DNA from 2 places in the Bacillus sp. GM2 genome. Region 2 is predicted to be linked to the other one. Evidence: riboswitches for the same ligand, from Rfam matches in the RefSeq annotation. Region 2 holds a riboswitch; the other holds the start of a gene.
The links. A riboswitch is a leader RNA that binds a small molecule or an ion and turns the genes downstream of it on or off. The one in region 2 is predicted to bind lysine.
Positions count from the first base shown of each region.

Region 1: it holds a riboswitch for lysine, as region 2 does, so the genes downstream of both, ACVC9U_RS04380 (aspartate kinase) here and ACVC9U_RS01420 (amino acid permease) in region 2, are expected to answer to the same signal.

Region 1 covers NZ_JBRKSZ010000007.1:668,858-674,355, forward strand. Annotated here, with positions in the region: gene ACVC9U_RS04365 (electron transfer flavoprotein subunit alpha/FixB family protein) at 1-515, shown strand, start outside; gene trxA (thioredoxin) at 728-1,042, shown strand; gene uvrC (excinuclease ABC subunit UvrC) at 1,185-2,957, shown strand; lysine riboswitch at 3,022-3,201, shown strand; gene ACVC9U_RS04380 (aspartate kinase) at 3,351-4,580, shown strand; gene ACVC9U_RS04385 (YslB family protein) at 4,625-5,068, opposite strand; gene ACVC9U_RS04390 (succinate dehydrogenase cytochrome b558 subunit) at 5,370-5,498, shown strand, end outside.
Region 2 covers NZ_JBRKSZ010000007.1:123,092-128,589, reverse strand. Annotated here, with positions in the region: gene ACVC9U_RS01425 (FecCD family ABC transporter permease) at 1-928, opposite strand, end outside; gene ACVC9U_RS01420 (amino acid permease) at 1,085-2,488, opposite strand; lysine riboswitch at 2,603-2,779, opposite strand; gene sspJ (small acid-soluble spore protein SspJ) at 2,940-3,080, opposite strand; gene ACVC9U_RS01410 (metal-dependent hydrolase) at 3,322-3,792, shown strand; gene ACVC9U_RS01405 (LTA synthase family protein) at 3,892-5,498, shown strand, end outside.

The DNA.
Region 1 (5,498 bases), 550 kb from region 2:
TCAGACCGAATAATATCGCCCCGCTTGACAAAGATGAGACGCGGACAGGAGCGGTCGAAAGCATCGAAGCAGATATTCGGGACATCAGAACGGTCATCAAGGACATTGTCAAAAAAACGTCCGAGGGCGTCGATTTGTCTGAAGCGAAAATTATCGTAGCCGGCGGTCGCGGCGTCAAAAGCGAGGAAGGCTTTAAACCGCTGCAGGAGCTCGCCGATGTATTGGGCGGGGCGGTCGGCGCTTCAAGGGGAGCCTGTGACGCAGACTACTGCGACTATTCGCTTCAAATCGGCCAGACCGGCAAAGTTGTGACACCTGACTTATATATTGCCTGCGGCATTTCAGGAGCGATTCAGCACCTCGCAGGGATGTCAAACAGCAAAATCATCGTTGCCATCAACAAAGATCCGGAAGCTGATATATTTAAAATTGCCGACTACGGGATCGTCGGCGACTTATTTGAAATCGTTCCGCTGCTCACGGAGGAATTTAAAAAGCTGAGCGTCAGCACATGATCAAAAGCCGGCCTGAAATGGCCGGCTTTTGACATAGGCACATTTCCGCCTTCTGCAAAATAACATGGGATATGGACATTTTCAGAAAGGCTAAAATCCCGATGTGTAAAACTGTGCAGATAGGGAAACGTATAATCAAGCATTATGTTAGCGTGAACCAAAGGGAGATGCTATACTAAAAAGCATAATTTCACAATTGGAGGAATGAAAGAATGGCTATCGTAAAAGCAACTGATCAAACATTCTCATCTGAAACAAGCGAAGGCGTAGTTCTTGCCGACTTTTGGGCTCCTTGGTGCGGACCTTGTAAAATGATCGCGCCGGTACTTGAAGAGCTTGATCAAGAAATGGGAGACAAACTGAAAATCGTAAAAATCGATGTTGACGAAAACCAAGAAACTGCCGGCAAATACGGCGTGATGAGCATCCCGACTCTCCTCGTACTAAAAGACGGCGAAGTGGTCGAAACATCTGTCGGCTTTAAACCGAAAGAAGCGCTTGAAGAACTGGTCAACAAACATTTGTAAAATAGAAACCTGTGAAAAAGGCGATTCCAAAGGGATCGCTTTTTTCTTACAAGTCATCTTCTTTCTCCATTTGTGGCGAACGTACGGTCGGTCATGGTAAACTTAAATGAAGGAAAAACGCCGAAATAAGGAAGGATTTTTGATGAACAAAAAAATCAAAGAAAAGCTGGCCCTTCTTCCGGATCAGCCTGGCTGCTACTTGATGAAAGACAGGCAGGATACCGTCATCTACGTCGGGAAAGCGAAAATCTTAAAAAACAGGGTCCGCTCCTATTTCAGCGGGTCCCATGATGCCAAAACACAGCGTCTTGTCAGTGAAATTGAAGACTTCGAATACATTGTCACATCCTCGAACATCGAAGCGCTCATTCTTGAAATGAATTTAATCAAAAAGTACGACCCGAAATATAACGTGATGCTTAAAGATGATAAAAGCTACCCGTTCATTAAAATCACGAACGAGCGGCATCCGAAGCTGATTGTCACAAGGAAGGTCAAAAAAGACAAAGGCCGCTATTTCGGGCCGTACCCCAATGTCCAGGCTGCGAGGGAAACAAAAAAGCTGCTGGACCGCCTCTATCCGCTCAGAAAGTGCGCCAAGCTGCCTGACCGCGTCTGTTTGTACTATCATCTCGGACAATGTCTGGCGCCATGCGTATATGATGTGTCTGAAGAGACAAACAGACAGCTCACAGAAGAAATTACCCGCTTTTTAAAAGGCGGCTACAATGAAGTGAAGAAAGAGCTTGAAGCAAAAATGCTCGAAGCCTCGGAAAACCTGCAGTTTGAACGGGCGAAAGAATTCCGCGATCAAATTGCCCATATCGAGTCAACGATGGAAAAACAGAAAATGATGCTGAATGACATGGTTGACCGCGATGTATTTGCCTATTCGTATGACAAGGGCTGGATGTGCGTCCAGGTCTTCTTCATCAGGCAGGGCAAATTGATTGAAAGAGATGTCAGCATGTTTCCTTTATACAGGGAAGCAGACGAGGAATTTCTGACATTCATCGGGCAATTTTACTCCAAAAACAACCATTTTCTTCCGAAGGAAATTTTGGTGCCTGACAGCGTCGACAAGGACATGATTGAGGAGCTTTTGGACGTGAATGTGCGCCAGCCGAAAAGAGGAGCGAAAAAAGACCTGCTGCTCCTTGCCCATAAAAATGCAAAGCTCGCTTTGAAGGAGAAGTTTTCGCTCATTGAACGGGATGAAGAGCGGACGATCGGCGCGATTGAAAAGCTCGGAAAAGCGCTGGACATCTACACGCCATACAGAATTGAAGCGTTTGATAACTCAAATATTCAAGGAACGGACCCTGTTTCGGCCATGGTTGTATTTCTCGATGGAAAACCGCATAAAAAAGAGTACCGCAAATATAAGATCAAGACGGTTGAAGGTCCTGACGACTACGGATCAATGCGCGAAGTCATCAGAAGAAGATATACAAGGGTGCTGAAAGAGAATCTGCCGCTGCCTGATTTAATTTTGATCGACGGCGGAAAGGGGCAGGTGTCTGCCGCCCTTGACGTTCTGGAAAATGAACTGGGTCTCGATGTCCCTGTTGCCGGTCTGGTGAAAGACGATAAGCACAGAACATCCAACCTTTTGATCGGCGATCCCCTTGAGATCGTCCAGCTTGAGCGGAACAGCCAGGAATTTTACCTGCTTCAGCGCATTCAGGACGAAGTGCACAGGTTTGCGATCAGCTTCCACAGGCAGCTCAGGGGAAAAAGCGCATTTCAATCGGTGCTGGACGGCATACCGGGCGTCGGCGAACAGCGGAAAAAACTGCTGTTAAAACATTTCGGTTCCGTTAAGAAAATGAAGGAAGCGAGCGCCGAAGATATCCGCAAGCTCGGCATACCTCTGAAAACGGCGCAGCTGATCGAAGAGGCATTGAAAAAATAATGTTGAACTTTTAAAAAGAATCTGATAGAATTTGTACTAATTTCATAATAAGATCGTGTGATATGGTGAAGATAGAGGTGCGAACTTCAAGAGTAGGCTTGATGAGGAAGATGGATTCCGATGAAGAAAGCCGAAAGGGGAGCGTCGCCGAAGCGGGGAAAAATCCACTCGTTTTTCCTGCTGGCTTTACATTGAATAAATGTGAGGCTGTCAAGAAATCATTTCTTGGAGAGCTATCTCGTTGTTTAAGATCATCGGCATTTTTGTTGGTTAAAGCAATGAGGGAATTCTCTCGTTGCTTTTTTTGTGCAAAAAAAACCGTACAGGCCGCCGGTCAAGCTTTCCTCTTCATACATAAACAAACACGAACGAAAACAAAAAGGGTGGTATTTGATGGGTCTCATCGTCCAAAAATTTGGCGGAACTTCCGTAGGGTCAGTGGAAAAAATATTGAATGTCGCAAACCGCGTCATCGAAGAAAAACAGCGCGGTCATGATGTTGTCGTCGTCGTTTCGGCGATGGGCAAATCGACGGACTCCCTCGTCGCGCTTGCCAAGGAAATCACCGAGCAGCCGAGCAGCAGGGAAATGGACATGCTGCTGACAACAGGAGAGCAGGTGACGATTTCGCTGTTGACAATGGCTTTGCAGAACAAGGGGTATGATGCGGTTTCCTATACAGGCTGGCAGGCCGGCATCGAAACCGAAAATATTCACGGCAACGCAAGAATTACGAACATTGATACAGCCAAGCTGAAAGAGCGCCTGAATGAAGGGAAAATCGCCGTTGTCGCCGGATTCCAGGGCGTCACAGCGGAAGGCGAAATCACAACGCTCGGCAGAGGCGGATCAGATACGACAGCCGTTGCCCTCGCAGCAGCCCTGAAAGCTGATAAATGCGACATTTACACCGATGTGCCGGGGGTTTTCACGACGGATCCCCGCTATGTGAAAACAGCGCGGAAGCTGGCCGGAATCTCCTACGATGAAATGCTGGAGCTTGCCAATCTTGGAGCAGGCGTCCTTCATCCGAGAGCTGTTGAATTTGCGAAAAACTACCAGGTGCCTTTGGAAGTCCGTTCAAGCACCGAAAAAGAAGCCGGCACATTAATCGAGGAGGAATCATCAATGGAACAGAATTTAATCGTAAGAGGCATTGCATTTGAAGATCAGATCACACGCGTGACCGTATGCAGCCTGGCGAGCGGCCTGACAACGCTGTCAACGATTTTTACAACGCTCGCCAAACAGAACATCAACGTTGACATCATCATTCAATCGGTGACAGGCACAAGCAAAACGTCGATTTCTTTCTCAGTGAAAACGGAAGACTTAAAACGGACGGTTGAAGTTCTCGAAGAATACAAAGACGCGCTCGACTATGAACAGATTGAAACGGAAAACAGGCTTGCCAAAGTGTCGATCGTCGGTTCTGGCATGATCTCCAACCCGGGAGTAGCAGCGGAAATGTTCGCTGTGCTGGCGGAAAAAAACATCCAGGTCAAAATGGTCAGCACATCCGAAATCAAAGTTTCGACTGTCGTCAACGAAGGCGATATGGTGAAAGCCGTTGAAGCGCTGCATGATGCTTTTGAACTGTCGAAGCAGACAGCAGTCATTTAAAAAGAAAAAGGCGGGACTTTTGCAGTCTCCGCCTTTTTGCATAGTTATGCCGGGTCTTTCAAATCCCATTTCACCGTTAAAACCACTTTTCCGGCTCTTTTTTTCACCTGTTCATAAGATTCGGCAATTTGTTCGTTCATCAGCTGGATTTGCTCGGCGATAAACCCGGCTTCAAGCTGAAAGCAGGGCTCCTTTTGATACTTGAGGCGGTTTGAAACCAGCGGGCCTTCGAGTTCAAACTCAAGCTCCTGTTTTTTTGAATGGACGATCGCAAGCGTTCCCCAGCCTGCATCCTGAAAGAAAGCGGGAAGATCCTCCCGGGATTCAAGCGGGAACTTGCGGGCGAGCTTTTTTCCCGCCCAGTACATCATATCTGCGTAGTCTTGTCCCAGCATATCGGGAAGCAGCACTTCCCTGATCAACTCATAGCCATATGCGGAGACTTCCAGCTCTTTTAATTGCGCTAAGTTTGCTTCATATTTATTCATATCCAATGTCTCCCCTCTTTTCTCCGTTTATTATAGCTTAAATGGGGTGAAAGATTACAGCGGAGACATGCATTTAGGAAGAAAAAAATCTGATATATTTATATTTTGATAAAATAAAATTTTCTAAAATATGATTAAATTTTAGAAAATTTCAATTTATGTACGCGTTTTCTTGACGCCTATTTCTCATAGGAGTAAAATGAAATTGTCATAAAAACTTAACAAAGTGCGATATTTGAAACAGGACGGGGGATAGGAGACCTTTCATTTTTACTGCACTTTTCAACTAGGGGGTAAAGCAATGGCCGGGAACAGAGAGTTTGTTTATCGAAGACTGCATTCTTTGCTTGGCGTCATACCGGTGGGCATATTTTTAATCCAGCATTTGGTTGTCAACCATTTTGCGGCAAGCGGAGAAGAGGCGTTTAAT
Region 2 (5,498 bases):
CGCCAAGCACCGCTGAGCATGGAATGATCCAGCGGTAATCAACCCCGACCAGAAAGCGGGTAATATGCGGAATGATCAATCCGATAAAACCGATTGCCCCGGCAACGGACACAGCGGCACCCGTCAGCAGAACAACCGACACGATTCCGATCGCTTTAACCGTCTTCGTATATTGACCGAGCCCTTTCGCCAGCTCCTCTCCCAAGCTTAGAACCGTAATGGAACGGGCGATGACAAAAACGACGGCCAAACCGAGCGCTGCCGCCGGAACCAACAACTGAATGCTGATCCATTTCGTGCCAGCGACACCTCCGGCATACCAAAAACTGACGTCGCGCGCCACATCAAAATGGATCGCGATGCTCGTAGAAAGAGCGCTCAGAAACGTGCCGACAGCCGTACCGGCCAAAGCCAGCTTTACAGGCGTAAGACCGCCTTTTGAAAACATTCCGATCGCAAAAACGAGCCCCGCTCCAAGACCCGCTCCGGCAAACGACCAGATCATCAGCCCGACCGATGAGGTTCCCGGAAAAAAAGCAAACGCGACAGCAATTGCGAAAGCTGACCCGTGCGTGACGCTCATAATTTCCGGCGATGCGAGTGGGTTTCTCGTCATCCCCTGCATCACGGCTCCGGAAACCGCCAAGCAGGCGCCCACAAGAGCCGCACTTACCGTCCTTGGCAGTCTGAGTTCCTGAATAATTTGATGGGCCGTATTTTTCGCATCAAAATGAAAAATGGCGTCCCAAACAGTTCCAAGCTTTATATCAGCCGCACCGAGCGCAATCGATAATGCGGCGCCAAACAGCAGCAGCATGATTCCGCCGGCCAGGACAAAAACAGCTCCGAGCGGACGGCTGATCGGTCTCTGTTCCTCATCACGGCCATCCGTGCTGTTGATACGATGTATGTTTTTGTAAGAACTCACTCGATGCCATTCCTTTCGATCTTTTTAACCGATAACGATTATCATTTTCATTTTATAGTATAACAGGCCTAAGCGGAAATTTTAATCAAAAATTTCGGCGGGAATCAAAAAGCCAGCCGATCTTCTGCTAAAAGACCCGACTGGCAAAGAACTTTATCACACTTGATTATTTTTGAACTTTTTGTAGACGAACGGGTATATCGCAAGACCGACGAAAAACAGCCCGATTCCCAAGATAAAGGTGGTCAAGTCAGAGGTACCTGAAACGATGACCCATAAAGAATACGCCAGAGCAGCCAAAGCGATGATGCCGTCCCCTGTTCTTGAACCTTTCAGTTCGCCGTATGTCTCCCCTTTGAGGATGAGCTTCAAGCTGAAAACAGCCGCCACAAGATAAGGCACAAGGTAAGCGAGCGTCGCCGACGTTGTTAAAAACGTAAAGGCCTCGCTGATCGTTCCCGAAACCGTTGAGAAAATAAAGATCTGCGACATCACGTTTGTGACGATCAATGAATTGACCGGGCTTCCCTTTTTGTTCGTTTTCGCAAAGAAAGCAGGAAAATCACCGGCCTTTGCCGCCTGATACGGAACCTCTGCGCCGATTAAAATCCAGCCGAGCATCGATCCGAACAAAGAAACGATTGCCAAGACCGCCATAATCACGCTGCCAAAGCTGCCGATGATCACGTGCAGCACATCAACGAACGGTTTATCCGATGCCTGGAGCTGATCGTGCGGGATGACGCCCATCGTTATTAAAGTGATGACCATATAAATGCCGAGCGCAATTAACAGTCCGGTAATCGTCGCGCGTTTGACATCGCGCTGGGATGATGCGCGCCCTGATAAGATCACCGCAGACTCGATGCCGACAAACGCCCACAGCGTTGAAATCGCCGCATTGTGAACCTGTCCGCCCAGCCCAATACTTTTGCCTTCTGATTCGATAGGAAAATAAAATGATTCGAATAAAGCCGTCTGAAAAACGAACAAACCTGCAACAATAAACAGGACAAACCCAAGCACTTTGGAAAAAGTCGCTAAAAAGTTCAGTTTACCCGCTCCATTTATGCTGGAGACTAAGATGAAATGCGTCCCCCATAACAAAATTGTACATACGATAAATGTCAAGAGCTGGCCGAGTGTAACGGGGTGGCCGCCGAGTTCAATCAGCTCGCGTCCGTCAGTTAAGATCGGCAGGAAAGTCGTCAAATAGCCTGCAAGGCTTGTAATGATGGCGACGTTGCTGATCCAGCTTGCCACCCAATACCCCCATACCATTGTAAAACCTGCCGCATTCCCTTTTTTAGGGGCTGAGAATAAAGCTCTTGCATAGCTTTGCGGACCTGCTTTAAGATCCGGGCGGCGAATGGATAAATGACCGAATACAAGGGCGATCATCAGCACCCCCGCACCCGTCACCAGCCATGCCGCCGTTACGCCGAACGGGCTTGCCGTCTGGGCGAGTGTGCTGGGGAGCATAAAAATCCCTGAGCCGACCATATTGCCGACAACAAAAGCGGTAAGAAGCCAGAAGCCCCATTTTTTTGTCTGTTCCATAAGATATAACCTCCGAGCATTTTATAAAAAATATGCCGGACCAGACCGTGAGATCATTCAAAATAAAAAAAGCATGAACAAAAGTCCATGCTTTGGTTAAACATACACTCTTGATCTCCGGATAGCCCTCCGCGGGAAAACCCGCGGCAGTCCTGCACTTATTCAATGCAGACCCAGCATAAAGAATGAATGGCTTCCTTATGCTTCGGCGCTGATGCCTTTTGCATATGATCATCGGCCCCATCAGCCTCACACATGCGACTCATCATCCGCGCAACCTCTACCTCACTAAGAGTTAAGAGTGAGGATTTATCACATATTCTGAAAAGAGGTTACCAGAGAAATTTTAATCTGTCAAAGGGAAGTGATGGAAAAAACGGACAGCCGCGCCAAAAGGCCGCCTGTTTTGGCAGCCTTCTGTAGAATGGAAGACGGCGCTTCCATCTGGCATTTATCGGTTGTTTTTCTTTTTGTTGACCGCCTCTTGCAAAGGGTCTCCTTTCAGCGCTTGTCCTGCGTCTTCAAGCGCCCCCCGAACGGCGTTTTGGTCCTTTTCCTTATTTCCTCTATCTTTATTAAAGAAAATACCCAAATGAATCACCTCTTTAAAAATGTGGTACAATTTTAATTTGGCTTATCATTTTAAAATTATGCAGAACCTTGGAGTGTGTTTTTCAACTGAAAACACCATATTTTAGATGAAAACGTGCCGATTGCCTCAAGAAAATGCGGTTTTTCAGCTGACAAGTTGTCACCATCTGTCTTGAAGGCCGTCAGAACTCTTGATATAGTTTTCATTAGGAAATTGTTATAGGTCTTAAAGGAGAAGCGATATGACAGGAAAAACACACATCATGGGAGGGGTCGCTTCTTGTACGGCTGCTGCTTATTTTTACGGATATGATCCTGTGTTCATGACAGCTTCGGGTGTTATCGGAGCATTGATTCCGGATATTTGCCATACAAAAAGCAAGATCGGCAGAAGGCTTCCGATTTTATCAGCAGTGATCAGTTCTGTCTTCGGGCACAGGACGTTTACACACAGCCTGCTCTTTTTGCTCATCACGGCATTTGCGGCACATTTATATTTTGCAGATCAGAGCATACTTGTCGGATTGATGGCCGGAATGGCGAGCCATCTGCTCCTTGATGCCGGGACTGTAAACGGCATCAAACTTTTCTTTCCGTCCGCCATTAAGGTTCGGCTCCCCCTTTATATTAAAACCGGCGGGAAGGCAGAACAAGGCGTTCTTGCTGTGCTCACCGTTGTGTCGTGCTATTTTATTGCGAACTTGATCGCCTGACGAAAGAGACGGTTTGACCGATTGCTATATTGTGCTTTTTTTAGTCATTTTATCTTGGTGTTCTTTACCTGCGGGGATTATATGTGAGGAGCTATTTATATGAAAGAACAATTTTTTAAAAAGCAGTGGTTTTTATGCCTGTCCATATTTTTTATGTGGATGAAGACGTACTTCATCTACAAGCTGGGCTTTAATTTACAAATCGACAACGCACTTCAGGAACTGATCCTGTTTATCAACCCGCTTAGCTTTCTCATCCCTGTACTCGGCATCAGCCTCTTTTTTCGCGAAAAAACGCAGCGCTTCTATTTAATCGGGGCTAATGTCGTCCTGACGGGCATCTTGATTGCAAACAGCATTTTTTATGGTTTCTACATCGATTTCATCACCATTCCCGTCCTGTTCCAGGCAAAAAACCTCGGGGGGCTTGGAAGCAGTTTTCAGGAGCTGTTCAATCCGGTTTTCATCGCGCTTTTCCTGGACCTGGCTCTCATGGTCTGGCTGGCGAAAACGCGCGAAAGAACCGGCAAAAAGCTTTCCGTTAAAGCCGTTAAGATCTACTATGCGGCAGCCGCCGGAACGGTGCTGTTTAATCTCGCCCTGTCGGAGCTGGATCAGCCGAAGTTTTTAAGCTACTCCTACGACAGGGAAGTGCTTGTAAAAAACATCGGCTTATATCAGTTTCATCTGTTGGACGGCATTTCACAGACCTTTAATTTGACACAAAAAGCGGTCGCTGATGAAAACAGCCTGGCAACGATCGAGAACTACACAAACGCCGACTACAGCAAACCGAACCAAGATATGTTCGGGATAGCCGAAGGACGAAACGTCATCTTTGTAACGCTTGAATCCACTCAGACATTTGTCATCAATGAAAAGGTGAACGGCCAGGAAATCACGCCGTTCTTGAACAAATTCATTCAAAAAAGCTATTATTTCGACCATTTTTATCAGCAGACCGAACAGGGAAAAACGTCCGATTCGGAATTCATTGTCGCCAATTCGCTCTATCCGTCTCTAAGCGGTTCGGTGTTTTTTACGAAGAGCGAAAATGCGTACAATTCGATGTATAAAACACTGGCGAACCACGATTACAGAACATCGGTTTTCCACGCCAACCATAAAAAATTCTGGAACAGGGACGTTATGTACAAAGCCCTTGGCATCGACAGCTTTTATGACGTCTCCCATTTTCATGTGACACCTGAAAATTCAACGGGCTGGGGGCTGAAGGATAAGGAGTTTTTAACGCAATCGGCCGACTTGATGAAAGACTTGCCGCAGCCCTTTTACAGCAACCTGATCACATTGACGAATCACTTTCCGTTCCAAATTGATGATAAGGATAAGCTGATCGATGAATACGACTCGGACAGTGAGATTTTAAATCGGTATGTCACGACTGTACGCTATGAAGACGAATCATTGAAGCATTTCATTGCAAAACTGAAGAAAAACGGCCTTTACGACAATTCCGTGATCGTCTTCATGGGGGATCACTACGGCATATCAGAAGCGCACAACGATGCGCTGGCTCAATTTTTGGGCAAAGACGAAATCACCCCTTACGATACCGTTCAGCTGCAGCGTGTGCCGCTGATTATCCACATTCCGGGGGTAACGGATCAAGACCCGAAAACGATATCTGAAACAGGCGGCCAGATTGATGTGAAACCGACATTGCTCCATTTGCTCGGAATTGA